4 regions of the Corynebacterium sp. UD i78 genome follow, and region 3 is predicted to be linked to each of the others. Evidence: predicted binding sites of a transcription regulator. Region 3 holds the regulator's gene; each other region holds the start of a gene.

The links. Region 3 encodes LexA, which represses DNA repair genes until DNA is damaged. Its sites were predicted from a motif close to CGAACANNTGTTCG; they were not measured.
Region 1: a site for LexA is predicted at 5,089-5,102, ahead of ACZ9GM_RS03505 (SAV_6107 family HEPN domain-containing protein). Genes of this name have one in related genera too.
Region 2: a site for LexA is predicted at 5,826-5,839, ahead of ACZ9GM_RS12550 (HNH endonuclease signature motif containing protein). Genes of this name have one in related genera too.
Region 4: a site for LexA is predicted at 5,315-5,328, ahead of ACZ9GM_RS14710 (HNH endonuclease signature motif containing protein). Genes of this name have one in related genera too.

What each region holds. Positions count from the first base shown of each region.
Region 1 is NZ_JBWCED010000001.1:731,873-739,697, forward strand. It holds gene pknB (Stk1 family PASTA domain-containing Ser/Thr kinase) at 1-78, opposite strand, end outside; gene ACZ9GM_RS03480 (Rv2175c family DNA-binding protein) at 267-629, shown strand; gene ACZ9GM_RS03485 (alpha-(1->6)-mannopyranosyltransferase A) at 543-2,156, opposite strand; gene ACZ9GM_RS03490 (polyprenyl synthetase family protein) at 2,158-3,279, opposite strand; gene ACZ9GM_RS03495 (methylenetetrahydrofolate reductase) at 3,398-4,405, shown strand; gene ACZ9GM_RS03500 (GNAT family N-acetyltransferase) at 4,430-5,035, opposite strand; gene ACZ9GM_RS03505 (SAV_6107 family HEPN domain-containing protein) at 5,197-5,658, shown strand; gene ACZ9GM_RS03510 (DUF3040 domain-containing protein) at 5,847-6,230, shown strand; gene mraZ (division/cell wall cluster transcriptional repressor MraZ) at 6,818-7,249, shown strand; gene rsmH (16S rRNA (cytosine(1402)-N(4))-methyltransferase RsmH) at 7,442-7,825, shown strand, end outside.
Region 2 is NZ_JBWCED010000001.1:2,671,920-2,679,744, reverse strand. It holds gene ACZ9GM_RS12575 (ROK family transcriptional regulator) at 1-350, opposite strand, end outside; gene ACZ9GM_RS12570 (LLM class flavin-dependent oxidoreductase) at 462-1,643, shown strand; gene ACZ9GM_RS12565 (ABC transporter permease) at 1,853-2,539, shown strand; gene ACZ9GM_RS12560 (taurine ABC transporter substrate-binding protein) at 2,563-3,624, shown strand; gene ACZ9GM_RS12555 (ABC transporter ATP-binding protein) at 3,621-4,424, shown strand; gene ACZ9GM_RS12550 (HNH endonuclease signature motif containing protein) at 4,421-5,773, opposite strand; gene ACZ9GM_RS12545 (flavin reductase family protein) at 6,004-6,474, shown strand; gene ACZ9GM_RS12540 (siderophore-interacting protein) at 6,484-7,368, opposite strand; gene gyrA (DNA gyrase subunit A) at 7,484-7,825, shown strand, end outside.
Region 3 is NZ_JBWCED010000001.1:1,174,395-1,182,219, reverse strand. It holds gene ptsP (phosphoenolpyruvate--protein phosphotransferase) at 1-1,577, shown strand, start outside; gene lexA (transcriptional repressor LexA) at 1,688-2,449, opposite strand; gene ACZ9GM_RS05585 (hypothetical protein) at 2,719-3,138, shown strand; gene nrdR (transcriptional regulator NrdR) at 3,197-3,679, shown strand; gene hrpA (ATP-dependent RNA helicase HrpA) at 3,672-7,730, opposite strand.
Region 4 is NZ_JBWCED010000001.1:3,141,654-3,149,478, reverse strand. It holds gene ACZ9GM_RS14740 (cutinase family protein) at 1-217, opposite strand, end outside; gene ACZ9GM_RS14735 (GNAT family N-acetyltransferase) at 380-931, shown strand; gene trhO (oxygen-dependent tRNA uridine(34) hydroxylase TrhO) at 954-1,904, shown strand; gene ACZ9GM_RS14725 (aspartate/glutamate racemase family protein) at 1,823-2,521, opposite strand; gene ACZ9GM_RS14720 (RidA family protein) at 2,565-3,284, shown strand; gene ACZ9GM_RS14715 (pentapeptide repeat-containing protein) at 3,291-3,800, opposite strand; gene ACZ9GM_RS14710 (HNH endonuclease signature motif containing protein) at 3,992-5,230, opposite strand; gene purT (formate-dependent phosphoribosylglycinamide formyltransferase) at 5,425-6,636, opposite strand; gene ACZ9GM_RS14700 (Hsp20/alpha crystallin family protein) at 6,857-7,339, shown strand; gene ACZ9GM_RS14695 (ATP-binding cassette domain-containing protein) at 7,440-7,825, opposite strand, start outside.

The sequences.
Region 1 (7,825 bases), 440 kb from region 3:
CATACCGCCGTGGGCGATACTCGCCCCGATACGGTAGCGACCGTCGAGCAGATCGCCGGCCTGGAGCTGTGCTGCCACGGTGGGGGGATCGCCTCCTGGTTGTGTCGGTGGTCGTGTCGGTGGTCGTGTCGGTGGTCGTGTCGGTGGTTGTGTCGCTGGTCGTGTCGGGGACAGACGGGTACCCGGCGATTATACGGGGGAGGGCGGTTAAGGTAGTAGACGTGAGTAACGACAACAACACTTCCCCCGACGGCTCCGGCCTCGTCCTGACCTCCCCGCTGTCCGGGATACCCGCCGGCGAACGACTGCTGACCGTCCCCGATGTCGCCGATCTCCTCGGCGTCATCGTCACCCGGGTGATGGACGAGCTCAACCGTCACCGGCTCATCGCCGTCGACGTTGACGGAGTGCGCCACATCCCCGCGCGCTTCTTCACCGACGACGCCGAGATCAACAAGTTCGTGCCCGGTGTCATCGCCCTGCTCGCCGACGGTGGCTGGGAGGACGCCGAGATCCTCGACTTCCTCTTCACCACCGATGAGTCACTGCCGGGGCGACCCGTCGACGCCCTCCACGGGCACCTCGCCCGCGAGGTCATGCGCCGCGCCCAGGGGATGGCCATCAGCTGATTCCTCCGCTGAGTCATCCTGGCGTAGGCAGGTCCGCGCCAGCCACCACATCACCAGGCCCACGAGGATGAGCCAGGGGATGTTGTAGAGCCGGTTGTTACCGGAACCGTCGAAGGTCATCGACAGCACCATCGCCAGCCAGGCCACGGCGAACACCGCGCGGCGGTCCCGGATCCACAGTCCGACCAGGGCCAGGGGCGCCATGTAGTACCAGGGCAGGACCACCGCGTTGAACAGGCAGGTCGCCACGTACGCCACGGTCGCCCCGACGAAGGCCTCCTTCACCGAGCGGCGCCACACGGCCCAGGCGATGACGAGGATCAGCACCATCACGACGGTCGAGACCGGCCGGACGACGTCGATGATGTCGTTGAAGAAGATGTTCTCGTTGACCGCGCCGATCGGGCGTACCAGTACCGAGGCGACCAGCGAGGGCACCGCCAGCGGGTTGATCACCTTGGAATTGCCGCTGATTTCGGAGACCCAGCCCCAGGACTGGCCGCTGGCCACGGTCACCAGGGCGAGCATGCCCACCGACACCGCCAGGCACGCCACGCCACCGGTGATGAGAGTGACCGCACGGCGCAGCGTCCCGTGCCGTACATCGGCGACGACCTCCTTCACCGGACGCCGCACCGGGGCGTCCTTCCCGAGCGGCCCGGCATAGCGGGCGACGAAGATCCACACCAGGAACGGCAACGCGATCGCCGCCGTGGCCTTCAGGGCGATACCCGCACCGACGAGGACCGCACCGAGCAGTGCTCCCCGCACCGCCGGCAACCGGACCGCGGCGAGCAGCCCGGTGCACACCAGCAGCATCATGGTGACCTCGTTGTGCATGCCGCCGACGAGGTGGATCACCGACAGTGGATTGGCCACCCCCAGCCATACCGCGAGCGACGCATTGACCTTCAACGCGGCGGCCAGGCGGGCGACGGCCCACACCAGACCGGCGAAGCAGGCCAGTGAGAAGATCTTGTAGACGATCACACCGGCGGTGACGTTGTCACCGGTGACGCTGACGACGCCCTCACCGATCCACATGTGCAGCGGACCGTAGGGGGTGGTGGTGTTGCGCCAGTCCGGACTGACCTCGAAGAACACCCGTCCCGGGACAGCGGAGGCACCGACCTCGTAGGGGTCGAAACCCTCGTGGCTCAGTGTCCCCTGCATGAGATAGGAGTAGACGTCCCGGCTCATCAGCGGGCCGGCCAGCAGCAGTGGTGCGGTCCACGCCACCAGCGGGGCGACGCCGAGGGCCTCGCCCCGGCGCAGCAGACGTCCGCCGAGGACGGACCAGGAGACCACCATGGCGAGAACACCCAGCCACAGCACCACCACGAGGATCCCGGCGAAGTGCCCGAAGCTGAGGTTGGTCAACCCGAGGGACTGCAGCACACCACCACGCGTACGGGTCGCGCCGACGGCATGGGAGGTCAGTGCCATCACCAGTGAGCCGACGGCACCCAGGACAATCGCCGTGCGTCGCGACATGCCACGTACCCGGGCGGTGACTGTGGACGCCATCTCAGCTCCTGCGCTCGGTGAGTTGCTCGGCCACGGCGACGAGCTCAGCGACGATGTCCTGCCCCAGGTGGCCGGTCCGCAGCGCGTCCACCGCCTTGTCGGTGAGTTCCCGGGCCCGGCCGGTGTTCTGTGCGGCGGCCCCGGAGTCCACGATGATCTGCCGCAGCTCGTCGACCTCGTCGTCGGAGCGCACCGTCCCCATGCCCTCACGGAGCCGGGCGGCGGCCGCCGGATCGCTCCGGTCCGCGGTCGCCAGGGCGCGCATGACCAGCCAGGTGCGCTTGCCCGAACGCAGGTCGTCACCGGCGGCCTTGCCGGTGACCTGTGGATCACCGAAGACGCCGAGATGGTCGTCCTCCAGCTGGAAGGCGATGCCGATCTCCCGGCCCGCGGTGCGCAGCAGGTCGACCGTGCGGGCATCCGCGTCCCCGAGTGCGGCTCCCAGGTGCAGCGGTCGCTCAACCGTGTACGCCGCGGTCTTGTAGGTGTTGACCTTCTCGGACATCGCCGGATCCTCGGACCCGCTGTTCTCCAGGGCGATGTCGAGCATCTGCCCCGCGATGACCTCGGTACGCATCTTCCGCCAGGGCTCCCGGGCACGGGCGAGGGACGCGGCGTCCACCCCGGAATCCACGAGCATGTCATCGGCCCAGGCGAAGGCGAGGTCGCCGACGAGGATGGCCTGGCTCTCGCCGTAGCCGACGGCGTCCCCGGACCAGCCGTCGGCCCGGTGGGACGCCTCGAAACGACGGTGGGTCGTCGGCCGGCCGCGCCGGGTGTCGGAGTGGTCGATGATGTCGTCGTGGATCAGGGCGCAGGCCTGGATGAACTCCAGGGACCCCACCGCGCGCAGCAGGTCCTCCGGTCGGGTCGACCCGGACAGCGTCCCGCCGCCGCCGTCGAGGGCGGCGCGCACCCCGGCCCAGGCGAACAGCGGACGCAGTCGCTTGCCGCCACCGGTGACGAACTGCTCGAGGGCATCCACCCCGTCGGCGACGACCGGATCCAGGCCGTCGAACTCGGCGTGCCGGTCGCGGAAGAAACGGTCCAGTTCGGCATCCACCGCGGCAGGGACGTCCACCAGGGGCCTGTCCAGGGTCCAGGAGGTCGGGGCGTAGGTCATTCGAAGGCACTCTCCGGAGGCGATGGGCGGACATGAACGGATTCTGACGGCTCCATAGTAGGTGGACCGGGGAGACCCTCGCTCAAGCGCCCTGACACGTCTTCTATGATCGTCAGGTATGTCACCCGCGCCACGTCCAGAGTCACCTGCCACCACACCACCGCCGCCCAGCCTCCAGGTGGCGGTCTCCGACACCCTGAAGCGCGGAACCCCTGGACGTGTTCCCTTCTCCGTGGAGTTCATGCCGCCGCGCGACGACGCCGCCGAGGCCCGCCTGTGGTCCGCCGCGGAGGCCTTCCACGACCTCGGGGCGAGCTTCGTCTCGGTGACCTACGGTGCCGGTGGTTCCAGTCGGGCCCGCACCGAGCGTGTCGCAGGACGCCTCGCAGTGAAGCCGCTGACCACCCTGCTGCACATGACACTGGTCGGTCACACCGAGGAGGAACTGCGCGACATCCTCCGTGAGTTCGCGTCCCTGGGGCTGACGAACCTGCTCGCCCTGCGCGGCGACCCGCCGGGGGATCCGACGGGGGAGTGGCAGGGCATCGCCGGCGGGCTGAGCCATGCCGTCCATCTCATCGAACTCGTGCGCTCGATGCCGGAGTGCGAGGACTTCGACATCGGTATCGCGTCCTTCCCGGAGAAGCACTACCGGGCGGAGAGCCTGGAGACGGACACCCGCTACACCGTGGAGAAGTTGCGTGCCGGAGCGAACTACTCCATCACCCAGATGTTCTTCAATGTCGACCACTACCTGCGGTTGCGCGACCGGCTGGCCGCCTACGACCCGGTGCACGGTGCCAAGCCGGTGATTCCGGGCCTCATGCCGATCACTTCGCTGCGGTCGGTCCGCCGTCAGGTCGAGCTGGCCGGCTGTGAACTGCCCCGCGACATGGAGGAACTGTTCACGAAGGTCGCCAACGGTGACGAGCAGAAGAATGCCGCGGCGATCCGGGAGGTCGGTATCGAGGTGACCACGAAGATGGCCGAGCGGCTGATCGCCGAAGGAGCCCCGGACCTGCACTTCATGACGATGAACAATGTCCGGGCGACGCAGGAGGTGCTGCACAACCTCGGTATGGCGCCGGCCTACGGACCGAAGTTCGGCCAGGACATGGTGCGCTAGAGGCGGACCGGAGGATCCTCCGGCTCAGCCGCGGGGGCGGGCGAGGATCCCGAAGGGGCGGGGGTCGGTACCGAACCGGAAGTCGCGCAGGACATCGCGGAAACCGAGTTCACGGTAGAGACTCCAGGCGGCGTTGGCCTCGTCGGGCACTTCCGGGGTGGAGAGCAGGGCCACCGGACGCTGCAGCCGTGGCAGCAGGTTGTCCATCATCCGGCGGCCGATGCCGTGGCCCTGGTAGCCGGGCATGACATGGACCTCGGAGACCTCGTCGAAGTCGTCGAGGGCGGTGGTGGCGTCCTCGATCGACATCCCGGCACCACGCAGGCCGCGGAAGACCTCCCGGTACCACCAGGAGGAGGGGGTTCCGGGGAAACCGTACGCGATACCGACCACGCGCTGGTGGGGGGCGCGGGGGTCGGCGTGGACTGCGGCACCGTGGTCGAGCGCGACGGCGGCGGTGAAGCCGGGGCGGGTCGAGTTCGCGGCCCAGAGAATCCGGCGCTGGGTGAACGACGACCGGGGGTAGTCCATGGCCTTGAGGTGGAGTTCGACAAGCTCGTTGACCCGCTGCAGGTAGGTCTGCGGGGATATGTCGCAGACGCTGACGGTGGAGTCCATTTCTCGTTTCACGGTGCCGGTCACTCCTCCATGGTGCCAAAGGTGACCGCTTCCGAGGAGCATGTGGAACGTATGTTCGATTAACCAGACGGGAGAGAAGTGGACGTCCGGATGCTGCCTAGTGTCCCTGTCAGAACATGAAGACAGGAAGAGCCGAGGTAAGGAGGCGGACAGTGTCAACCACGGACAGGACGACGGACAGGACGACGGACAGGACCACGACGGCGAAGGTGACGCGCCTGCGACGGGGTGGCTCACCGCATGTGACCGCCGCCTCCTACGTCGACGAGGCGGAGCGTCTGCTGGAGCGGGCGCGCCGGGAACACCAGCCGGCCGAGCGCATCACCTGGGCCTACCGGGCGGCCCTGCGCGGCGCTGGAGCGGCGATCGAGGATGTGCGTACCGGGAAGCGACGTCGGACCTCCGGCAGTGCCTGGGCGCGGCTGCGTGCCGCCGTGCCCGGGATGGCGGACACTGTGGAGCGCTTCGAGATCTACGCCCGGTTCGTCACCCGGGTGGAGATGGGGCTCGAGCGTGAACTCCGGGACTCCGACGCGGACAGCTTCTATGCCGCGGTCTGCGATTTCATCGACGAGGTCCGGGGCATGGTGGGCTATCTGCCGGAGGTCGCCTGAGTCTGATGGTAGCCCCGGGAAGATTATGGGAGAGGTGGAGGCGGAGTGGGGTAGCATGGGCGTCATCAGAAAGTGGTCCAGAGGATGACAGGTCGGGAAACTTTTTCGGACCCCCGTGCGTTGGACTAGATGACCTACCTAACCCGTGGCCGAACAGGCGGTCCGAGAAGAGACAGGGGAGGACGACAGTGGCACTGTCAGAGCAGGAACAGCGGATGCTGGAGGAGATCGAGCAGGCGCTCATCGCCGATGATCCGGCATTCGCTGAACGTAACCGCACGGCGGCCCTCGGTGGGGTGACCGTAGGTATCCGGTCGATCGCCGTGTTCCTTGTCGGACTGTGTGTACTCATCGGCGGCATTGCGCTGGCGCAGAGCAGTCTCTGGTTCGTGATCCTCGGCCTCGTCGGTTTCTTCATCATGTTCGCCGGCGGCCTCATGGCGTTCCGGTCCGACAGAACATCGGCCAAGAAGGGCTCGAAGAAGAACTACGGCGGCAAGCCCAAGGCATCCGGTAACTCCGGCGGAATCGCCGACCGCATGGAGGACAGCTTCCGCCGTCGCTTCGACTAGGGCAGGCAGCCCCGGCTTCCCCGGTCCACACCGGTGCCTCCGCAGGACAATGATCCTGCGGAGGCACCGGTGTTTTTGTGTGGGGGCCGACCGGGGATCCCCCGGATCCCCCACTTCCACCCACCACTGCTTCCTCGCCGGGCTGGCCGGGTGACGGATGACGTCGGGTGAATGTGGGGAATGGGGAGTTTGTGACGGGGGATCACGTATTCATGCTGGTCCTGGGTGGGTTCGGGGCGGCAACCAAGAAGATTCGTGTCGGAAATAGCTACGTGTCACTGGTGTGACTGTCGGTACAAATGGGGCTGAAGTGCTCGGAAAGCGCTCACCGAGCAAGAAACCTCCCACATCTCCCCACTGGATCAGCGAGTGCAATCCTTGCAGGTAGACGAGTATTTGTGGATGTTCTGTCTTGACCTGTGGGTCCGTTTTCTGCAGTTATGTGCCGGCGGGGCATGGAATGAGTGGGGGAATGTGGGGTAAGGTGGGCGCCAGCGGAGCAGGAGAGTGGTTCCGTGACAACTTCACAGCGACAGCACACTGCATGATCACCAGCGGCCGGTCACCCGGGGAAAGGGGTCGACGACATGTTCTTCGGCACCTTCACCCCGAAGCTCGACGACAAAGGACGACTCACACTGCCCGCGAAGTTCCGTGAGGAACTCGCGGACGGACTCGTCGTCGTCAACGGGCAGGACCACAGCCTCACGATCTACCCGCAGGCGGAATTCCAGGTCCGCGCACGCAAGGCCGCGGAGTCGTCCCGGTCAAACCCCCGGGTGCGGGCCTTCGTCCGTCGCCTCGGTGCCAGCGCCGACGAGCAGACGCTGGACAGTCAGGGGAGGATCACCGTCGCCCCGGCACACCGCAGCTACGCGGGGCTGACCAAGGAATGCGTGGTCATCGGGTCGGTGGACCGGATCGAGGTATGGGACGCCGACGCCTACGAGAGCTACCTGTCCGAGCACGAGGCGGACTTCGCCGAAGGTGACGACGACGCTCTCTCCGGCTTCCTCTAGCCGGACCCTGTTATCCGCAGCGTGCACGACCCCGGGCTGTATGCCGGCCCTCATCTGCGCGGACGATCCGCTTGATGTACTTCCCCGACGTCAATCGGACCCGCGCAGGTGAGGCCCCGTATGCAGCCCCTCCCTGTACCTCCTGTACCTCCTGTACCTCCTGTACCTCCGACTCCGATGAAAGGCCACACCATGTCAGAACCGTCCCGCCGGATCAGTGGTGAGTTCGGCCACGTCCCCGTGATGCGGGACCGCATGGTTGGGCTGGTCGGCGCCGGAGTCGAGGGCACCGGTGCCAGCCGTCCCGTCATCGTCGACGGCACACTCGGCGCCGGCGGACACACCGAGGTCTTCCTGGAGACTTTCCCGGAGGCTGTCGTCGTCGGTCTGGACCGCGATCCCAACGCCATCGCCCAGGCACAGGACCGGCTCGCCCGCTTCGGTGACCGGTTCATCGCCTACCGCACCCGGTTCGACGGCCTCGGCGACGCCCTCGACGACCTGGCGGCAGACGGGCGGCTGCCCGGGGAGTTCTCCACCACCGGCGTCTCCGGCTACCTCTTCGATCTCGGCGTC
Region 2 (7,825 bases), 1.5 Mb from region 3:
CCGACACCGTCCACGGCCACCAGCTGGGTACTGCGCAGGCCGACGTGCGCACCGAGGGCGCTGAGGTGACGACCAGCGGGCAGGAGTGTGGTTCCGGGCCGCCCGACAGTGGTCGCCGAGGACTGGGTGGGGGATGCCTGCTCCACCAGGCCCACATCAATCAGTGCCGCGACATGCCTGGTCACGGTGGGCTGCGAGAATCCGAGATCCTCGTGCAGTCGCGTCCGGGTGATACCGGGGGCGGTGCGGATCTGGTGGAGGACGCGGGCAGGGCCGTTGACCGGCGTGGCGAAGTGCGCGGTGCCGGTGGCAGTGTCTGCGTCGGGGGCGTCTGCGACAGTGAGGGTCATGGGAGCTACCTTAGGTCACTGCGAATGAAAAGAACAGACTGCTCTGTCTGTTTCGATCACCGCGAATGGATCAGTGGGTTCGTCACAGACCGAGTGGTCTACTCGATGGCTATGACTCTTCCAACACCTTCCGATGTCACCCTGCACTGGTTCCTCCCCACCAACGGCGATTCCCGCGGGATCGTCGGTGGCGGACACGGAGCTGACGCCCAGCTCGGCACCCGATTCCCTGATCTGCGCTATCTCACCCAGCTGGCTCAGGCTGCGGAGTACAACGGCTTCGAATCCGTGCTCACGCCCACCGGCCGGTGGTGCCAGGATTCCTGGCTCGCAACCGCGGCCCTGCTCGGCGCGACTGAGCGTCTGAAGTTCCTCGTGGCCTACCGTCCCAGCCTCGTCCCTGCGACGCTCCTGGCCCAGCAGGCCCAGACCTACCAGGAACTCTCCGGGAACCGCCTGCTCCTCAATGTCGTCGTCGGTGGGGAGGACGCCGAACAACGTGCCTACGGTGACTACTCCACCAAGGAGGAGCGTTACGGCGCCGCAGATGAGTCGCTGGACCTGGTCCGGCGGCTGTGGACCGAATCTGAACCGGTGGACGTCCGGGGGGAGCACATCTCGGTGGACGGTGCCTCTCTGGCCCGGCGTCCTTCCGTGACGCCGCCGGTCTTCTTCGGCGGTTCCTCGCCGGCCGGCATCGAGACCGCCGCAAAACGCGCCGATGTCTACCTCACCTGGGGTGAACACCCTGATGACGTCGCAGAGAAGCTGGAGACCGTCGCAGCCCGTGCCGCAGCCTACGGAAGGACGCTCGACTACGGCATCCGTCTCCACGTCATTTCCCGGGACACCGAGGAGGAGGCCTGGGCGGTCGCACAGAAGATCTACGATTCCATCGACCCCGCCGATGTGGCCCGGGCTCAGGCGGGACTCAAGACCTCGCAGTCGGTCGGGCAACGTCGGATGTCTGAGATCCATGGTCGTGGTTCGGGATTCGTTCCCGGCGGAGATGCCCGGGCTCTCGAGTTCTCCCCGGGGCTCTGGTCCGGTATCGGACTGCTCCGTGGTGGAGCAGGCACCGCACTGGTCGGGTCCCACGATCAGGTGGCCGCGACCATCGACGCCTTCCGCCGGTCCGGCATCCGACACTTCATCCTCTCGGGCTATCCGCATATCGAGGAGAGCTTCCAGGTGGGGGAGGGGACCGTTCCCGCTCTCCGGCGGCTTGGCGTCACAGTGACGAATCATGGGGCACCCGTGGGTAACCAGGAATCTGCGCGGAATCTGGCATGAGTACGACCATCCGCGCCGACAGTCAGGTGACGAAGAGTACCGACTCATCTGTAAAGACACCGGCATCAGCGAAGACCGGGGGAGTGGGGAAGGGGCGCGGCGTCCGGGTGCTTCGGCATGTGGGTGTTCTTGCGGGACTGATTGCCGCCTGGTGGGCGGTCGCGCGCTGGGCAGGACTCGATCCTGTCGTACTTCCCGGTCCGGGTGAGGTGGCTGACAGACTCGTCTCCACCAATCTCTGTGAATCGGCGTCTGCCGCCAGCAACCGTCAGGAGTGTGGCGTCCAGGGCTACTTCCTCTGGCAGCATCTGCTCGCGACTCTTGAGCGGATCGCGGTCGGCCTCGGTGCCGGCACGGTTGTCGGCATTCTTGTCGGCTGGGGACTGGGCAGTAGTGCGGCTGTCCGTTCGGTCGTCGAGCCGTATCTCTCCTTCCTCCGTGCGCTTCCTCCGCTGGGCTACATCGGGCTGCTGATCGTGTGGTTCGGAATCGGTGACCAGTCGAAGGTGGCCCTGTTGTTCCTAGCGTCCTTCCCGACCGTGGCTGTAGCGACACTGTCCGGTGTCACCGGAGTACGCCGCGACTGGGTTCTGGCGACGCAGTCCCTCGGCGCGAACCGGCGACAGGTCTTCCGGACTGTACTTCTTCCCGGCGCTCTGCCGGACATCATCAACGGCATTCGACTGGCGTCCGGGTTGTGCTGGTCCGCCATCGTCGCGGCCGAGATGAACGACGGAATCCCCGGCATCGGCGGGCTCGCCTACATCTCCGGAACCCAGTTGGATACCGCCCTGGCGATCGCCTGCATCATCGTGATCGGTGTCGCCGCTCTGCTTCTCGATCAGCTGCTGCTGTGGGTGGAGCGGACCTACGCCCCCTGGAGGACGAAGCAGTGACTCATCCGCGCACCCGGTTTCACGTGAAACCGCGACGACTTCTTCCGCTCGCCGGTGTCCTCGCCGTCACCGGACTGGGGACCTCGGCCTGTGTCGGACCACCGGCCAATGAATGGGTCAACAGCTCTGATGACATCGAATGTCCGGTGGCCCCCTCGGAGGCTGACGGCCGCATCCGTATCGGCTATCTCGGGGGCCCTGCGACGGACCTCTACATTGAGGACCAGCAACTCGCCGAAGCCTGTCTGCCGAACGCCGAAGTCTCCTGGACGCGCTTCCCGACCGGACAGGACATCGTCCAGGGCTTCGCAGCGGGCTCCGTGGACATTGCTGCACTGGGGTCGACTCCAACCACGAAGGCACTCAGTGCCCCGCTGAATCTGGATGTCTCGGTCGTCTCGGCGAACTCGGTGATCGGTGAGACAGAGGCTCTGGTCGCCAAAGACGCGGACTCCATCAAGGACCTCAGGGGATCACGCATTGCGGTGCCGTTCTCCTCGACCTCCCACTACAGCCTTCTCAATGCTCTCATCGACGCCGGGCTGGACCCGTCGCGCGATGTGGAGATCGTCAACGTCTCCCCGGACAAGCTTCCCGCCGCATGGAAGTCCGATCAGATCGACGCCGCCTACGTCTGGGACCCGACACTCGAACAACTCAAGGAGGGCACCGGCGGCTCTACTCCGGGGCACGTACTCACCGACTCGGCCGAGCAGGCAGAGGCCGGCCATTCGACCTACAACGTCACCCTCGCCTCCAATCTGTGGATCGATCAGCACAGCGAGATCCTCAGTACCTTCCTGTCCCTCGAAGCCTGGGTGGTCGACCATGCCGACGAGGACCCGGAAGAATTCGGGAAGGTGAATGCCGGCGCCTCCGGTATGGATGAGGATTCGGCGTCGCGACAGATTGAGGGGCAGACGTTCATCCACGGTTCCGAGGAGACCCGCTATCTCGCCGAGCTCGCTGAGGCGATTCAGTCGACGGCAGAGTTCCTTGTGGATCAGGGAGAGATTCCGTCGGCCAAGACCGCACAGGATTACCAGGCGGCCACCCGCCCCGAGCTCTGGAAGGACTACCAGTGATCACGATCGAGAATGTCAGTCAGGTCTACGAGACCACATCCGCCGGACGGGTCGAGGCGCTGAGGGGAGTGGAGCTGGAGGTTCCGGACGCGGAGATCATCTGCCTCGTGGGTCCGTCAGGGTGCGGGAAGTCGACACTACTGCGGATCCTGGCCGGGTTCCTCGAGGCGTCCGATGGGGCGATCCGGGTCGACGGACGACGGGTTCGTGGTGCCGATCCCGAGAGGGGAGTGGTCTTCCAGCAACCGACCCTGCTGCCGTGGTACTCGGTGCGTGACAATGTCCGCCTCTCCCACCGGTACTCGGGGAGTGAGGCGCAGAAGGCGGACGCAGATGAGCTCATTGAGTTGGTGGGTCTCGCCGATGCCGCCGACCGCTTGCCCCATGAACTCTCGGGAGGCATGCAGCAGCGCACCCAGATCGCCCGGGTACTTGCGGCAGGACCCCGGTATGTCTTCATGGACGAGCCCTTCGGCGCGCTCGATCCTTTCACCCGGGAGCAGCTCCAGGCGGAACTGTTGCGGGTGTGGGCACGGTCCCGTCCGACGATCGTCTTTGTCACTCACAGTGTGGAGGAGGCTCTGCTGCTCGGTCACCGGGTCGTGGTCATGGCGGCCGGCCCTGGGCGCGTGATTGAGGAAGTGCGCGTCCCGGATCATCTCCGGATCCCTCTCGGGGATGGCGATGTTTCACGTGAAACACTGCAGTCCCGACTCCGCGATCTCACCGCAGAGCCTGGGTTCGTGGCCCTGCGTCACGAGGTGACGGCGGCGATCAACGCGGCACATGCGGTGGTCTAGAACGGCACCTCCCCATGGCGTGCATCGGAGAGTGCCTGAGTCAGTTCATCGAGACTCTCCAACCTGAGGCGGTTGTGTTCGCGCAGAGTCGCCCGGCGCCGGTCCGACCGTATCCGGAGGGTGGACCTCGCGTACGTCGCCAGTGGGCCACTCGGTTCCGTCATATAGATGTGGCCGTCGTCGATGCTGGTCCACATCTCGGCGCCGTCGCCGGACAGGGTGACGTCGAACCATCCCATTGTCTTCATGACGTGGTGCTTCCGGCACAGGCAGTGGAGGTTCTCCGTTGACGTCGGACCGCCGGCATTGTCCGGGAGGAAGCGCATCACATGGTCCAGATCGCAGATGAGTGCCGGAACATCGCATCCGGGGAAGCGGCAGGTTCCGTCCCGGCCGCGGACGAAAGCAGCGATCGCCTCCGTCGGGGTGTAGCGCTCTGTCGCACCATGACCGATGACGCGCAGTGCACTGACCCGCTCCATGAAATCCTCGGTGGCAAGTGCGTCCAACCAGGTGCCGTTCTCGGTGGCGGCGATGGGGGAGTCCGGATCACGGAAGAGGTTGAGGGTCACAGAGACGTCGGCCGTTCCCCGTGCGAGGTGCATCAGTCCGTCGGCACGGGAACACGAGAGCTTCCGGCAGACGGCGTCGAGAATGGTCGTGAACTCCTCGGCTTCCACATCCGTGAGGACCGCGGTGAGTGTGGTGACGGAGGAGTCGGGGAAGCTCTGCGAATACACCCGGCGTTCTTCGGTAGGGCGTTTATCGAGGGGTCGGGTGGACGCCTGCTCACCCTCGTCCAGGGGCCGGGCCAGCGGATCGCAGTCGGCGATGATCTTCTGGACCTCGTTGTGCAGTGCCCGGACGCCGGGCAGTGCCTCACCGCTACGACGCGGGACAAGTGCACGGAGGAGACTCTCCTGGACGGCAGGGAGACGCTCGTCATCCACCCCTTCCAGCGCGCGCGTCAGCATTGTCAGGTGTTCGAGGCTGAACGCACCGTGGGCGAGCCGCGAGGCCACCGCGTGGAAGCGGGTGAGCATGAACCCGATGTCGCAGTAGGTGGAGACTCTGTGACGGGGAATGCCCGTACGCGCAGTGAGTGTGGACAGGTGCCGTTCGAGATCCGTGTCCGGGGCGGGGAGACAGGCACGCGCCATCGCGAGGTGGTTGAGATTGAGCTCCCGGGTGGACGCGGCGAGCGCATCCCCAGCCAGTTCGACAGCCCACAGCGGTGCGTCACGTCCCGGCCTGTATCCGGCGAAGACGTTGACGGAGAACGCAGCGAACTCGAACTGAGGCGGTGGTGGATCAGGGGCAGTCGGTGGTGGTGCCTGTGGTGTGGTCATGGTGTCAGGGTAGGAGGCGGGCGGACGCCGGAACGTCACTCCGGCACTTAATAGAACATATGTACACATGGACGAGGAGTGGGTCGCGGGGGAGCTGTCGGGAAGGTGTCGGGTAACTACCTATACAGACCGCTTGGTCTACTTAATTTTCACGGTGTGACCTGGAAAGACAGAGAAAGTAGACAGATCGGTACTTGCATTCGTCCAGACCGAGTGGTCTACTTGTCGTCATGACCACAGCACTGAAGGCGGCCGAAGCCGCCACCAACACAGGAAATGTCGCCGACCAGGCCCGACTTCCGCTGGCCGTCCTGGCCGCGGAGGTCAACGGTCGGATGATGTGTGTGGTCATCGACTCCTTCTTCGACGAGAGCCTGGCCCCCGGACTCGTCTCCGTCCGCGTCCCCGCTGACGATCCCGCCTGGCAGGAGATCCGTACCGCCCCGACTCTCGGGATCTCGGTCCTCAATCCCCTCCAGACCCTCGCCGCGGGCCGCTTCACCCGGGAGCATCTCCCGGCGTCCCTCCACGCGGACCGCAGCGGGGCAGGAGTCGTCGACGGCGCCTCGGTTCACCTCACCACCCGGCTCTACCAGGAGTTCGATGCCGGAGGCCACACTGTCGCCCTGCTCCACGTGAGCCAGCGGACCACCGGTGAGATCACGGACGCCGAGCGTCCGTACCTCTACCTTGCGGCCTGACTCTGCCGCCTAACTCTTCAGCGCGGCAGCCTCAGCGGCCTCGATCTCCTCGGTGAACTCGCGCTTGGAGGCCTGCCATTCGTCCTCCACCATGCCGAGCCGCCAGTAGCCGGAGATCGATACATCGGCCTTGGGGATACCGTTGTCCACGAAAAGGTGACGACGCATATCGCGGATCATCTCGGCCACACCGTGGACGAACCACGATGCACGCCCCTCACCGGCGAGACCGGAGTCCACGACCGCGCGGACCAGTTCCGTGCCGTGTACCGCACCGTTGCGCAGGACGCGGTGCAGGGTAACCTCCGCGGCGGACTCCGGTGCCTCCAGCTCGTGGTCGGCGTCCTCCTCCTCAACGAAGACCTCGGCGGTCGCACCTGCGGGGAGCGCCTCGACGGCCGCGAAGATCGCCGGTGCCGCGGCCTCGTCACCGACGAGCACGAAGCGGTCGTGGTCGGGGGAGGGACGCCAGGCGCCACCCGGACCGGCGAAACCGATGACCGCACCAGGTTCGACCGTGGCGGCCCAGGGGCCGGCGAGACCGGTGTCGCCGTGGACGACGAAGTCGATGTCGAGGGTGTTCGCCGCGGCGTCCCATGAACGCAGCGTGTAGGTACGCATCACGGGCCACTCCTCGCGCGGGTAGACGTCGCGCAGCGTGGCGGGGTCGAGATCGGCGTCATTCCAGGACCAGGACGCACCGGCGGGCGGGAAGAGCAGCTTCACGTAATGGTCGGTGAAGACCAGGTCCATGTCGGCGACAGGCTTCGACGGAGCCACCGTGACGCGGACCATGCCGCCGGGGATCGTGCGTACGTCCGTCACCTTCGCGAGGCTGGGCACCGGGGGTCGACGGCGTGCGGGGCGTCCTGATTCCTGTGTTCTGTCACTCATGCAGCCCAGCCTAACCGTGAAACCGGGAAGAAGAGGTGCGAGCCGCCGGAAATACGTCCCCTGACATGCTAGAATGGTCAGGTCATATCCAGGCAGCCAGAAGGGATCGCACTACGTGAGCGACGACACCAACGGCGGCGGCGAGACGCTGTTCGACCGCATCACCCCCATCGACCTCACCGAGGAGATGCGGAACAGCTACATCGACTACGCCATGAGCGTGATCGTGGGTCGGGCCCTCCCCGAGGTCCGCGACGGCATGAAGCCGGTCCACCGGCGCGTCATCTACGCGATGTACGACAACGGCTTCCGCCACGACCGTGGCTACGTGAAGTCGGCCCGCCCGGTCGCCGAGACCATGGGCCACTACCACCCGCACGGCGACACGGCCATCTACGACACCCTGTGCCGTATGGCGCAGCCGTGGTCGATGCGTTACCCGCTCGTCGACGGACAG
Region 3 (7,825 bases):
TGGCCGAGGATCAGCGGGATGCAGAGTACGAGGCCTTCACTGAGGCGGTGGAGACTGTCGCCGGCCGTCTGACCGAGCGTGCGGAGCAGGTCGACGGGCACGCCCGTCAGGTTCTGGAGGCCACTGTGGTCATCGCCCGTGACCGCGCCTGGGCGAAGAAGGTGAAGAAGTCCGTCGCCGCGGGGCAGACGAACCTCTATGCCGTGCGCCAGGCCACCGACTACTTCATCGACATGTTCCTCAAGGCGGGAGGAGTGATGGCAGAGCGGGTCACGGACCTCGCCGATGTGCGGGACCGTGTCATCGCCGAGCTCCGTGGTGAGCCTGAACCGGGCATCCCCCAGGTCACCTCGCCTCACGTGCTGCTCGCCGATGATCTGGCACCGGCGGACACCGCGACTCTGGACCCGTCGCTGATCGTCGCCGTGGTGACCGAGAAGGGTGGGGCCACCAGCCATACCGCCATCATCGCCCGACAGCTCGACATCCCCTGTGTGGTGGCGACCGGTCGCTCGCTGCGGACCCTGTCCGACGACGAGCAGCTGCTCGTCGACGGTGGCGAGGGCACCGTGGAGTCCGGTGTGGACCCGCAGGATGCTCAGCGCCGGGTGGCCGAGGCCGCGGAGTACGCGGAGAAGGTCCGCAGCTGGAGTGGTCCGGCACAGACCCGGGACGGACAGCGTGTGCAGCTGCTGGCGAACGTGCAGGATGGTGCCACCGCCGAACAGGCCGCGGCATCGGTCGCGGAAGGTATCGGCCTGTTCCGTACCGAGCTGTGCTTCCTCAGCGAGACCGAGGAGCCGTCGGTGGAGCAGCAGGCGGAGAAGTACGCGGAGGTTTTCCGGGCGTTCCCGGAGGGCAAGGTCGTGGTGCGGACGCTGGACGCCGGGTCCGACAAGCCGGTGCCCTTCGTCAACGCCGAGGAGGAGGAGAATCCGGCACTGGGTGTGCGCGGACTCCGTATCGCCCGGGGAAACACGGAGCTACTGGTGCGTCAGCTCGACGGTATCGCCGCGGCGCAGAAGCTCGCGGGCCGGACGGAGCCTTCGGCACACACCTGGGTGATGGCGCCGATGGTGGCGACGGTCTTCGAAGCCAGGTGGTTCGCGGAGATGTGCCACGAACGGGGCCTGACCGCCGGCGCGATGATCGAGGTGCCCGCTGCCGCGCTGATGGCGGAGAAAATGATGTCCTACCTGGACTTCGTCTCGATCGGTACCAATGATCTGACCCAGTACACCATGGCGGCGGACCGGCTGTCGTCGTCACTGGCGTACCTCACCGACCCGTGGCAGCCGGCGGTGCTGCACCTGGTGCATACGACCTGCCGTGCGGGATCGGTGACCCGGACCGCGGTCGGAGTGTGCGGTGAGGCGGCGGCTGACCCGCTGCTGGCCTGTGTGCTCACCGGCCTCGGGGTGAACTCCCTGTCGGCGGCGACCCCGGCACTGGCTGCCGTGGGCGCCCAGCTCGGTGACGTCGATTTCGTCACCTGCCGGGAGATGGCGGCTGCCGCCCTCAACGCCGAAGGTGCGGAGGAGGCGCGGGCTGCAGCTGCGGCGGTCATCGGCCGCTGACCCCGGTTGACCCTGCCTGCCCCGGTCGGGCGAAGGCCCCGGTGACGACTCCCCGGCGGAGACGACTCCGGGGCCTTGCCGGATCTGGACGGGAACTCGACGCGGTGACGTCAGATCTTGCGCAGGACGGCGACGACCCGACCGAGGATCTGGGCTTCGTCACCCCGGATCGGCTCGAACAGGGGGTTGTGGGGGAGAAGCCACACTGTGCCGTCGCTGGGGTGGAACTCCTTGACGGTGGCCTCGCCGTCGATCATCGCGGCGACGAACTCACCGAGCTCGGCGGTCTGCTGGGAGCGTACGACCACCCAGTCTCCGTTGAGGATGCCGGCATCCTGCATGGACTCGCCGACAACCTGGAGAAGGAAGAGCTCGCCGCCGCCGACGAGCTCCTGGGGCAGCGGGAAATGGCTTTCGACGTGCTGCTCGGCGAGGATCGGGCTGCCGGCTGCGATCTGACCGACAACCGGGACGAAGGACGGCTCCGGCATCCCCTTGGGCAGCACGGACGCCGGCTTCGGACCGGGCTTCGAGCTCGAGTCCGTCGGGTCGAGGCCACGGATGTCCACGGCGCGGGGCTTGTTGCCTTCGCGGCGCAGATAGCCTTTCCGCTCAAGCTCCTTGAGGTGGTACGAGACCGACGAGGTGGAGTTCAGGCCGACTGCATCGCAGATCTCGCGGATGCTCGGCGGGTACCCGCGGAACTGGATGCCGTCCTTGATGACGTCGAGGATCCGACGCTGTCGTTCGGAGAGCTTCTCCCGCCCCTTGCCGTCGGCCGCGTCCGTGCCCTTGGCGGTCACCGATCCCTTGGGACGGCCGCGACGGACCTCTCCGCCTGTGGCGTCGTCCGGCTGTGTGGTCTGTGCCATCGTTCTTCCGCTCCCTGCCTTGTCCGGCTTGTTCTCTCTCGACCATACATGAAAGTCGGCGGTTTCCCTACCAACATGTTCGAAAACTTCGGCGGGTTCCTGGACTGTGTCGAACATCCGTGCTATCTTCGCGATTGAACGAGAGATTTCGAACGTACGGACGATGTTCGATAAGGAACCGGGATCCGCTGTCCGGCTCGGATGCTGAACTGTCGTCCGTGTCCGGGAGACAGGATTCCCGGGCCTCAACGTCGAGAGGAGCACACACCATGTCCACACCAGTGATCACCACCTGCCCCGACCGGGACCGCGCTTTCCGGGAGCCGGTCCGCCGACCTGACTGGTCCACCGTTGCCGCCGCTGGTAGTTCGAACACTGCCGGCGCCGGAGCAGTCCTCCGTCCCTCCGCACGGACCGTGGAGTCCCGGGAAAGGACCGCCCGCGGTCCGGAACGGGCGTTCGAGGGACGCGGCTGGTGGTGGCGGACCCGCCGGCGCACGATCATGGTGCTCCAGTCTCCGGGCGTCGTGTTGTTGGGCGGTCTGAGCTGCCTGCTGATGATCGGGCTGAGCCCACTGCTCACCGATCCCGGTCAGGTGGAGCAGGAGTCGGTCCCCGCACTGGTCGGACCGGCGACCGCGGGGGATCTGACGGAGTCGGTTCCAGGTACCGCGAAGTCGGGGCAGTAGTACTGCGGGACTACGATGGGCGGCATCCGAATCCCGGTATGCCCCAGGAGAATCCATCATGCTCTGCCCTTCGTGTCGGTCCGAACAGTCCAGGGTCCTTGACTCACGCACCGTGGAATCCGGTTCGGCGATCCGCCGTCGCAGGGAATGCAGCAACTGCGGTACCCGCTTCACCACACTGGAGCGGTCCATTCTCCTGGTCACCAAGCGCAATGGTGTGACCGAGGAGTTCAGTCGCGACAAGGTCATCCGCGGTGTCAGCCGGGCTTGTCAGGGACTCGAGGTCCCGGATGACGCGCTCAAGGTCCTCGCACACGAGGTTGAGCAGTCGATCCGCGCAACCCACGGATCACAGGTGGACGCCAACGACATCGGCCTCGCGATCCTCGAACCTCTGCGCAATCTCCACGAGGTCGCCTATCTCCGGTTCGCCTCGGTCTACAAGTCATTCCGCAGCGCCGAGGACTTCGAGAACGAGATCCGGCTGCTCCGCGAAGCGGGGCAGGCCGGTCAGCAGACCACGGAGGATGTCGTCAGCTGATCTTCCGGAGGGCCTTGTGTACCCGTTGCACACTGGCCGTCCGGGTGGTGCCCAGGTTCTGGGCGAACAGTGCGACGCGCAGCTCCTCGATGAGCCACTCCACGTCCTTGACCTGCGGGGAGGCGGCGCGGCTCTTCGGCAATCTGTCGCGGGTCGCCTGCACTGCATCGAGGCATTCCCGGATCTGGTCGGCGAGATCTGCCTCGCGGTCCGGATCCTGCTCCATCATCGTCAGTCGTGCCTGCATCGCCGCGACATAGCGGGGTACATGGCGCAGGTGTGCCGCACCGTTCCGGGTGATCCGGTGGGGACCCAGGTAGAACTTCAGCTGATCACGCATCTCGGTGATTGACTCGCCGTCCCAGTTCTCCAGTTCGGCGGACATGTCGGCCACCGCAAGGGCGGCAGGCGCCACAGCCACGACGGTCTGGCGGACCATTCCCGGCCCGCGGTCCCGGGCCGCGGCGACAGCTTCGGCGCACCGGTCGGGATCCCGGATGACCGGACCGAACTCGCCCAGCAGTTCCCTGCAGGCCAGCACCCGGCAGTCCTTGACGAGAGCATCCGGTCCACCGTAGGGGTAGTTCTCCACGGCCACCCGCTGCCGCAGCGGCAGACCTTTGATCATCTGCCTGGGCTGTACCCGGCAGGCGTCGAGCATGAGATGCAGGACCGCGGTGAACTGGGCCCCGGCGGCCGCCGCCTGGGACGGGTAGGCGCGGAGTGCTACACCGGAATCATCGATCACCAGAGCAGGGTAGGCGGTCACCGGCTGTCCGTCGACCACGGATTCCACGGTCTCCGGGATCACACCGATCCCTTCGACGCTCCACTCGGTGTCACGGGCGAGGATGCCGACGTCACCGCCGGAGGGGCCGTTGCCCTCCGCCTGTCGGCCCGCCTCTCCCTTCTGTCCCTGTCGACGACGCTTCCCGCGGTGGTTCGCGGCATCCGACGGGGCGGGGGAGCCGTCCTTGCCGGAGGACTGCCGCGCGGCGACGGTGGCGATGGACCGGGTGATCTCGCCGGCGAGTTCCTGCCGAAGCGCCGCAAGATCACGCGACCGGGCGACGACCTTGCCCCGTCGGTCCACGGCGGCGAAAGCCATCCGCAGGTGATCGGGGATTCTCGACCAGTCGAAGTCGGTTCCGCTGATCCCGGTGCCCCCGAGACTGCGCAGGGCGTCCGCCAGGGCGTCATCGAGCGCTCCGTCGTAGGGGGTCATCCTGGCCAGTGCAGCCCGGGCGAATTCGCCGGCGGGAACCACACTGGTGCGCAGGTGCTTCGGGAGAGTCCGGATCAGGGCGACGCACAGTTCCTCGCGCATACCGGCGACGAGCCAGCGCGTGTCGGTGTCGTCCAGTCCGGCGAGCAGCGGCAGCGGCACCCGCATGGTGATGCCGTCGGCCGGATCTCCGGGGCGGAAAACGTACTCCAACTCGTACTCGACCGACCCCTGACGCCAGATGTCAGGGAATTCCCGCGCCTGGGCGGCCTGGCTGTCCGAGCTGATGAGAGCATCCTCGGTGAAGTCCAGCAGGTCCGGGGAGCCGTGACGGGCCTTCTTCCACCACGAGTCGAAGTGGCGGGCGGAGACGACCTGGGAGGGGATCCTGGCGTCGTAGAAGTCGTAGAGGGTGTCGTCGTCGACGACGATGTCACGGCGGCGGGCCTTCTCCTCGAGCTGGGTGGCGTTCTCCAGCAGCTCGCGGTTGTGGGAGAAGAACTTGTGGCGGGTGTGCCAGTCACCCTCGACGAGTGCGGAGCGGATGAAGGTCTCCCGCGCCGCCGTCGGATCGACCTTCGACAGTGGTACCGTACGGTCCGCGACAATCGGCAGTCCCAGCATCAGCGCCTTCTCGTGGATCATCGCCGCACCACGCTTCGACGACCAGTGCGGCTCCGCGTAGGTGTACTTCACCATGTGCGGGGCGACCTCCTCGACCCACTCCGGGGTCAGCGGGGCGACCGCCCGGGCGAAGACCTGCGAGGTCTCCACCAGTTCGGCAGCCATCACCCACTGCGGCGGCTTCTTCGACAGGTGCGAGGAGGGGTGGATGACGAAGTGGGTGCCGCGGGTACCGAGGAACTGGCGGGAATTCCCCTCGCGCAGTCCTGTGTTGGTCAGCAGTCCGGACAGCAGCGCCTTGTGCACGTCGTCTTCGGCCAGCGCCGTGGCACCACCCTTGTCGAGCTCGAAGGTGAGGTTGCGGACGTGCCGGATGTTCGGGACCTTCCAGTGCAGGTCCTGGATCACGGTGAGCAACTGGCGCACCAGGTCGATCCATTCACGGACGCGCACGTAGTGGATGAACTCGCGCTTGCACAGCCGCCGGAACTGGTTGCCCGACAGCGCCTGACGGTTCTCCTGCAGGTGGTTCCACAGCTTGAGCAGGGACATGAAGTCGGAGTCCGCCTTGTAGCGGGCGTGCGCCTGATCGGCCTGCGCCTGCTTCTCCATGGGACGCTCGCGGACGTCCTGGATGCTCAGTGCGGCGACGATCACCGCGATCTGTTCGAGGACGCTACGTTCATGGGCGGCGACGAGCATACGTGCCAGTCGCGGATCGGTGGGGATCCGGGCCATGTCCCGTCCGGTGTCCGTCAGCGGTCGGGCGGTCGAGGTGGCAGAGGTCCCGTCATTGCCCGGGGCGAAGGCGCCCAGTTCCTGGAGCAACTGGATACCGTCACGGACGGACTTCTTGTCCGGTGGCTGGAGGAAGGGGAACTCGGAGATGTCTCCGAGGCCCAGTGAGGCCATGGAGAGGATGACGCTCGACAGGTGGGTACGCAGGATCTCCGGGTCGGTGAACTCGGGGCGGGCCTCGAAGTTCTGCTCGGAGTACAGGCGGACGGCGATGCCGTCGGAGGTGCGGCCGCACCGTCCCGACCGCTGGCGGGCGGAGGCCTGGCTGATCTCCTCGACAGGCAGCCGTTGGACCTTGGTCCGGTGGGAGTAGCGGGAGATGCGCGCGTAGCCGGTGTCCACGACGTACTTGATGCCCGGCACGGTCAGGGAGGTCTCGGCGATATTGGTCGCCAGGATGATGCGTCGCCTCGGGCCGGTGGAGAATACCCGGTGCTGCTCGGCCGAGGACAGGCGTCCGAACAGAGGGAGGATGTCGACACCGCCGCGTAGCTTCGCGTCGGAGAGGGCGTCTGCGGCGTCCCGGATCTCACGCTCACCGGAGAAGAAGCAGAGGATGTCGCCGGGCCCCTGGGCCGACAATTCCCGGACCGCGTCCACCAGGCCGTCGAGCGGATCGGTCTCGACCTCTTTCCCGCCGTCGCCGTTGTCGTCGGCACCGACGACCTGCACCAGCGGGCGGTAGCGGATCTCGACGGGGTAGGTGCGGCCGGAGACCTCGATGACGGGTGCAGGGTTGCCGTCGGCATCGGCGAAGTGTTTCGCGAACGATTCCGGGTCGATCGTCGCCGAGGTCACGATGATCTTGAGATCGGGACGCTTCGGCATGATCTCGCGGAGGTAGCCGAGCAGGAAGTCGATGTTGAGACTGCGCTCGTGGGCCTCGTCGATGATGATCGTGTCGTAGGCGCGCAGCAGTCGGTCATGCTGGATCTCGGCGAGCAGGATGCCGTCAGTCATCAGTTTGACGGCGGTCGAGTCGGAGACCGTGTCATCGAAACGGATCTTGTAGCCGACGCGTCCCGCCGGCTCGCCGACCTTCTCGCCGAGTTCGTCGGCGATGCGGTCGGCGACGGAACGGGCGGCGATGCGACGGGGCTGGGTATGTCCGATGCGACCCCGGGTGCCCCGGCCCAGGGCCAGGCACATCTTGGGAAGCTGGGTCGTCTTGCCGGAGCCGGTCTCGCCGGCGACGATGACGACCTGGTTGTCGCGGATCGCCTCCATGATCTCGTCACGGCGGGCGGAGACGGGCAGTCCCTCGGGGAAGTGGAGGTTCCGGTCGAGGTTCTGACGCAGCGGCCCCTTCGTCCGTGAACGCCCCTGCCCGGCAGGACGCCGCTTCCGGCGTCTCGCGGAGCCCTGTCGTGCCTGCTGTGTCGGCTTTCTGTCCTCGGAATCCACCCGGCGATTCTACCACCGGGCCCCATATGCGGAACGCCGGGCACCGTTCCCCCGGATCGGGGGAACGGTGCCCGGCGTTGCTCCCGCACGAGGTG
Region 4 (7,825 bases), 2.0 Mb from region 3:
CGTCGATGAGGTCGGTCTCGGCGTCCACCTCCCGCTGCCCGGATCCCGCCGCGCCGATGAACTCCACGTCCGCACAGGTGGACGCAGTATCGTCGGAACCGCCCCGTCCACCGACACCCACGACAAGCGCGAGGGCGAGAACGACAATCAGAATGACAGCGGCGCCAGCGATCAGCCAGCGGCGTCGGTGGGATGACGGGGAAGACTGGTGCGGCATGGGTCGCGGTGATCCTTACTGTGGCGTCGGGAAAACGGTCCAAGAATACCGGACCACCAGGTTCGTTCACCGTCAAAATAGTTTCCCACCTGCGGAGACGGGCCCGCAGAAAATCCGGCATCCCGCCACAGTCACCCCCGGAAGCCGTCTATCCTGTACGCCATGACCGATAGCCAGGAGACCGCCTCCGAGACCCCCGAAGTCCACATCACCGGCAAGCAGCTGCTCGCCATGCAGCCGGGCCAGGTCCATGCCCTCTACAAGCTGCGCGTGGACACCTTCGTCAACGAGCAGCACACCACCTTCGCCGAGATCGACGATGCCGACGCCGAGCCCGGGACCCACCACGTCCTCGCCTACGTCCACCCCGGCCACGCGCCGAACTACCGCTGGGGCACCCCGGACCCGGGCTCCCCGCTGCGACTTGTCGGCACCGCCCGCATCTTCGGCCCCGCCGAAGAACAGCAGGTCGGACGCCTCGCTGTCCTGCCCGAATTCCGCGGCTTCGGCATCGCCCGCCAGATCGTGGACGCCACCCTCGAGGTCGCCCGCGGTCGCGCCGCCGCCCTCGATCCCGTGACCGAGACCGCCATCGTCAAGATCGACGCCCAGGTCGCCACCCAGCCCTTCTACGCCTCCTACGGTTTCGAGCCCATCGGTGCCCCCTTCACCGTCGAGGGCATCGAGCACCAGGAGATGCACCTCACGCTCTAGGCACCGCCTAGACTCGTCAGACGTGAGTGAATCCCGCATCCTCCTCTACTACCGCTTCACCCCGGTCGCCGACCCGACCGCGGTGAAGCTCTGGCAGCGCACCCTCTGCGAGTCCCTGGGGCTGCGTGGGCGGATCATCATCAGCCGTGACGGGATCAACGGCACCGTCGGCGGGGCCCTGGCCTCGGTCAAGACCTACATCCGCCGCACCCGCGAGTACCCGGGATTCCACGACATGGAGTTCAAGTGGTCCGCCGGCTGCGCCGAGGACTTCCCGAAACTGTCGGTGAAGGTCCGCGACGAGATCGTCACCTTCGGCGCCGCGGACGACCTGGAGGTTGACGAGCACGGCGTGGTCGGTGGCGGCGTCCGCCTGAGCCCCACCCAGGTCAACGACCTGGTCGCCGAGCGCGGCGACGACGTCGTCTTCTTCGACGGCCGCAATGCCATGGAGGCGGCGATCGGCCGGTTCCGCAACGCCGTCGTGCCGGACGCCACCACCACCCGTGACTTCCTCGAGGAACTGGACTCGGGCAAGTACGACGAGCTCAAAGGTCGCCCGGTCGTCACGTACTGCACAGGCGGTGTGCGCTGCGAGGTCCTCAGCAAACTCATGGTGGACCGCGGTTTCGGCGAAATCTACCAGCTCGACGGCGGCATCGTCCGCTACGGCGAACAGTTCGGGGACGCCGGTCTCTGGGAGGGCTCACTGTACGTCTTCGACCGTCGGATGCACGTCGAGTTCAGCGAGGACGCCGCGCAGCTCGGCCACTGCATCCACTGTGGCGAGCCCACGAACACCTACCGCAACTGCATCAACGGCGACTGCCGTGACATGGTGCTCATCTGCGATGACTGCGTCGCTGATCCGGCGACCGCGCACTGTGGACGTCAGGAGTGCCGCGGCGTGGCAGCTGCTGCCGAGAGCTCTGCCGCCGCGGCGGTCAACGGCTCGACGATCACGTCCGGGTAGCGCCCCGCCAGGTCGGCGGCGGCGTCACCCAGCGGCCCGCCACCGATGACGACGCGCTGCGCCCCGGCCACCAGACACCGCCTGACCACCGCGTCCAGCTCCTCCCGACAGGCCACCGGGTCCTCGGCCAGCACCAGTGGCTCGGTGGTGGTCAGCTCCACCCCGGTGAACAGGTCCGCCGCGCTCCCCTTCCCCAGGGCCCGGGGCACCAGACCGGTGATCAAGTCTGCGAGGTCCGGTGTGGTCGTGGCGACCGCGAACCGGCGTCCTCCCTCGACTGCGGCACGCACCGCCGCCTCACCGATACCGGTCACCCTGAAGCCTGCGTCCTGCAGTTCGGGGACGCCGGGGTCACCGAATGCCGCGACCACCACCCTCGGGGCGTCCTCCGGAACCCGAGCCAGCCCCTGCACCAGGTCGACGACGTGCCCGGCCGCATCCGCCAGCGCCCCGGGGCCGGTGATCATCGCGGGGCCTGCCGTCACGGTCAACGCCGTGACCTGCAGGTTGCAGTCCATGTCGGCGAGCGCCGTCTGAAGTCGTCGTCCCATCATGGCCGTGGTCGCACGGTTGGTGTTCGGGTTGACCAGGACCACGCCCGGGCTCTGCTCTGACATTCGTATGATGGTAGCCGGACGTTCGACAATTCCGGAGGATCACATGCGACACCCGCGCACCGCTGCCCTGCTCACCGGCGGAGCCCTGATGCTCACCGTGAGCGCCTGCGCCGACGAAGCGGTGTTCAGCAGTTCCGTCTCCGACGAGACCGACGCGGCCGCCGCCGGCATCTCCGTTCCCGCAGACGCCTCGATCTTCCGTTCCTCCGCCACCGGCCCGGAGCGCCTGAACTACATGGCCGAGGACGGCGACCCGATGTCCTTCGTCGATCCGGACCTGCTCGATGACGACGGCAAGCTGCCCGAGGACATGACCGTCACCGAGGCGCAGTCCCTCCAGGTGCTCTCGCAGCTCGAGGACCTGCTCACCGACCGCAAGCTCAAGCTCTACGAGGTGGGTACGGTGCGGGTCTATCTCGCCGCGGACGGTGACGACGGCGCGGACTTCGACGGTTGGGAGCGCGCCTACCGCCGCTACTTCGCCAACATCGACCGGGACACGGGCCGGTCGCTGCTCGAAGAGCCGGTGGAGACCACCTCGGCGTCCGCGTCGGCATCGGCCTCTGCGACTGCATCTGCGTCCGTCTCGGATGAACCGACGGAGTCGACCTCCCCGGAGGCGGAGGCGTCCCCGACCAGTGAGCTCTACCCGGGGACGGACAACCGCACCAGGCCGACAATGGTCACCGTGGGGGTCGCCGAGCAGCCGGTGGAGGGCTGGCTGGTGCAGGTCGAGATCGAGGCCGTGCACGGCGAGAGCTGACCTCGTTCAGTCCTCGACCCTGACGCCCAGGTGGGCGGCGAAAGAGGTGGACAGCAGGGCGACCTGGACCGGGGACAGCGTCATCCCCCGCAGTCCGTCCGGATTGCGGACTCCGTGGATCTCGAGGCCGCGCAGGTCCACATTCCGGGCCTTCGCGTTGACCGCGTCGAAGGCGTCCACCTGGCAGTCCTCGAAGGCGATCCGGTCAGCCCGGACACCGCCGAGGTCGAGGTCCCCGATCCGGCAGTCACGGAAGAGGACGTCGGTGAGGTCCGTACCCCGCAGGTTGAGGAAGTCGATGCTGCAGCGCTCGATGATCAGACCGTGGATCCCTGCGTCCGCCAGGTCGACGGCACCCAGGCGGGAATCGCGGACGATGACGTCCTGCAGGCCGATCCGGTCGGCGTTCAGGGAGGTGGCGTTCACTGCAGTGAGGATGCAGTCGGTGATCCGGGCTCCGGTGAGGACCGCGCCGTGGGCGGTGAGGTTCTCCAGGCGACTGTCGATGAGAGTCATGCCGGAGAGGTCGCGGGAGATGTCGCCGTCGGTGATACGTACGAGCTCGTGGTCCTGGCGGGGGCCGAGCAGGGAGGGGTCGATCTCGTCGAGTCGGCCGGGAAAACCATCGACGGACGCGGCGAGGCGACCGACGTCGGGGGCGACGGTGGGGGCGGAATGGCATGATGCCCAGGATAGGGCGTGCCGGATCAGATGTCGGGCCCGGCTCTGGCCGGGGACAGGGGACCATCAGCCTCGGTCACCGCGATGACACCTGCCGGGCCGGTCCAGATCACCGTCACCCCACCATCGGTGGTCTCCGCCGCCCACAGTCCCGCAGTTTTCAGGGCATGATGCAGCCGGCACAGGCACATCCCGTTGATCACGGCCGTCGGACCGTCCGAGTCCGGACTGGTGTGCCACGAGTTGACGATATGGTCGTGCTCGCACCGGTCGGCGGGAATGTCACAGCCCGGGAACCGGCAGTGCCCGTCCCGGCCCTCCATCGCCGCACGCTGCATGGTGGGGAACCGGTAGGACTCACTCTCCTCGGCGAGGATCTCGGCCTGGTTCGGCAGGTTGCGGACATAGTCAGCCACCGACTCCAGCATCTCGGCGGTCACCTCGGAGATGTAACCGACCTTCGGGACAAACGCGCCACCGACACCGGTGACGCCGTCGACGGTGGTGCGGTACAGGTTGACCACCGTGCGCATCGCCTCCGGGGTGTCCCCGAGCTGATCGAGCAGCACACGTGCCCGGCACTGCGCCATCGAGGGCACGGCGGCACTGAAGTCGCTGAGGTCGCTGAGGTCGCTTTCGGTACCGTCCTGATCCTCAGCCGCCTTGCGTGCCGCCCGCAGCAGTTCCAGGGCCTTGTCACCGACAGCACCCCACACGGCGGTGGCGGTGGTCTCCGACCCGCAGTCCAGCACCAGTTTCGTGCCTCGCCTGGTCAGCCGCTGGGTGTCCTGCTCGGCCAGTTCGGTGGCTGCGACCAGGCCGGCGGCCACAGTGGCGAGGGTTTCCTGGACGACCAGGGCGAAGGCCTCCAGTCCGACGGGGCAGTTCGCTTCCATCCAGTCGGTCAGTGCTGCGGCGACCGCGGTGTCGATGACCGGGCCCAGCCGGCGCGCTTCTGTCCGGGTCAGTGTGGTGAGATGACGGTTGATCTGGGACCAGACGGTGTCGAGGTGGTCGACGGTGATCCGCCCGTCGGCGCCGAGCAGGTCGAACAACTCCGGCATCCGTGCGGCGAGTTCGGCAGCGTGTGCGTATCGGTAGGCTTCTGCCCGCGTCCTGCCGCGTAGCGCGAGGACGGTGGACAGGCGCAGGTCTTCGTCGATGGTCAACAGCCAGGTCACGAGATCGAACTCGGCGTGGTTGACCGCCTGGACGAGGTCGCGGGCAGGGTGTTCGGCATCCAGTGGCAGCAGTGCGGTGGTCATGTTCCCTCCCTCGCAGCGTCCGGATCATCATCGACCGACAGTTTGATCACTACCCGAAAGTATATCCGAGCCATCGGACAGTGTCAACCACACGTTCGAATCTCAGTCATTCGTGGACACCGGAGAACGTGGAGAAGACGCAGAAGTGCCGGGCCGGTCACCGACCGACCCGGCACTTCCGGGAACAGAAAGAGCTACCTCACGTGCAGGGAGACAGCGTCCGCCGCCATCTTGGCGGTCTGACGCGCCAGATCGGCGCTCTCGGCGGTCGTGAAGGCCACGCCCATGCGACGACGCTCATGGGAGACCGGCTTACCGAAGATGCGGACATCAGCCTCCGGCACATCCAGCGCCTGGGCCAGACCGGAGTAGGACGGGGCGTCGCCCTCCGTACCGCCGTAGATCACCGCGGAGGCACCCGGCGAGACCAGGGTGGTGTCGATCGGGAGGCCGAGGATCGCCCGGGCGTGCAGGTCGAACTCGCTGAAACGCTGGGAACCCATGGTCACCATGCCGGTATCGTGCGGGCGGGGGCTGACCTCGGAGAAGTACACGTCATTTCCCTTGATGAACAGCTCGACACCGAAGACACCTCGACCGCCCAGCGCGCCGGTGATGCGGGCGGCGACAGAGCGCGCCGCGCCCAGCGCCTCCTCGCTCATCTGCGCCGGCTGCCAGGACTCGACGTAGTCACCGTGCTGCTGACGGTGGCCGATCGGCTCGCAGAACCAGGTGGCGTCCTCGCCGGTGGCGGGATCGACGGACCGGATGGTGAGCAGGGTGATCTCATAGTCGAAGGGCACGAACTGCTCGATGATGACGCGCTCGGACTGGACCCGACCGCCACTCATCGCGTACTCCCACGCCGGGGCGATGTCCTCGGCGTCACGGACGTAGGACTGGCCCTTGCCCGAGGAGCTCATGACCGGCTTGACCACGCAGGGGATACCGATCTGGCGGACGCCGTCCTCGAACTCCTCGTAAGTCGAGGCGAAGACGTGGCGCGAGTTCGGCAGGCCGAGCTCCTTGTCCGCCAGGGTGCGGATGCCCTCCCGGTTCATGGTGAGCCGGGTGGCCCGGGCGGTGGGGATGACAGTGGCCAGCCCCGCATCCTCCACCTCGGCCAGCGCGTCGGTGGCCAGCGCCTCGATCTCCGGGACCACGAAGTCCGGGCGAACCTGCTCGACGAGGGCACGGACCGCCTGCGGGTCGGTCATGTCGATCGTGTACTGGTGGTCGGCGATCCGCTGAGCAGGGGCTCCGGTGTACCGGTCGACGGCGTGCACCTCCACGCCGAGTCGCTGCAGGGCGATGGTCACCTCGCGGCCGAGTTCACCGGAACCCAGGAGGAGGACTTTCGTGGCGTTGGCGGCGCCCGGGGTGCCGATGGCGTCGGGAGTGTACACCGTGTTCCTTTCAGGAGGGTGGCAGTTGTCGTCACCCCGAACGGTACCCCCAGGGTCTGGTCAACCACGAAACAAACAGACGTTCCGGGCACCGCGGGGGATGGTCTGTCCACCCGTTCCCGACCGGTCGGGAATAGATCCGGGGAGACCAGAGTTGAGTGTGGTGCAATCAACTTCAACCGGAGGTCCCGGGCTCTACCGGGACAGACAGGACAGCATCATGAGCACTTTCCGCCTCGACCCCTTCGCCCCGCTCGACCATGTCGCCCGCGGGTTCCTGGGTACCCCCGCTGAGCGCGCGCCGCGGTTCATGCCGATGGATCTCGCGAAGTCCGAGGAGGGCTTCACGCTCACCGCGGACCTCCCGGGTGTGGACCCGCGGTCCGTCGACATCGACATCGACAACGGACTCCTCACCATCTCCGCGGCGCGGACCACCGGCCCGGCGGACGCAGAGCGGGATGACGGCACCACCTGGCTCGCCGCTGAGCGGTTCTCCGGCACCTACCGCCGCCAGGTCGCCGTCGGGGACACCGTGGACACCGGCAGGATCTCCGCCGACTACGCCGACGGCGTCCTCACCGTGACGCTGCCGGTCGCCGAGCGGGCGAAATCCCGCCGCATCGAGGTGTCCCACCGCGGCGACGCTGCCGTGGTCGAGGCCCCTGCCGATGCCTCCGGAGAGAATTCTGACGGGGAGTAGGTAACGCCCTCTGACGAGGTGCCGATAGTCCGGGTGAGACACACGACATCTCAGTGAATGACCCGGCCGCCCCACAACTGCGGCCGGGTCTTTTTGCTGTTCAGAGTGGTTTCAGACTCACCGACGCATCGCTGACCGCCGCGGCGAACCCCGCGTTGTGGCAGGTCCACAGCACTGCCGGACGCTTCTCCCCCACCCCCAGGACACGGTGGTATTCCCCCGCCGCGTAGCCCCGCAGGACGCGGGCGAGCCAGGCATGCCCCGACGCGTCCAGTCCGACGGTCGGCTCATCGACGAGCAGCAGCTCCGGCCCACGGACCAGGGCAGCGGCGACCGCCACCATGCGTCGGGCGGCACTGGGCACGTCCAGGGGGTGGACGTCCGCCCACTGTTCCAGGCCCACCCATTCCAGGGCGGCCCGCGCATGGGCCCGGTCCGTACCCACCATGAGTTCGCGGAACACCGACCGCTTCGAGAACGCGGCGT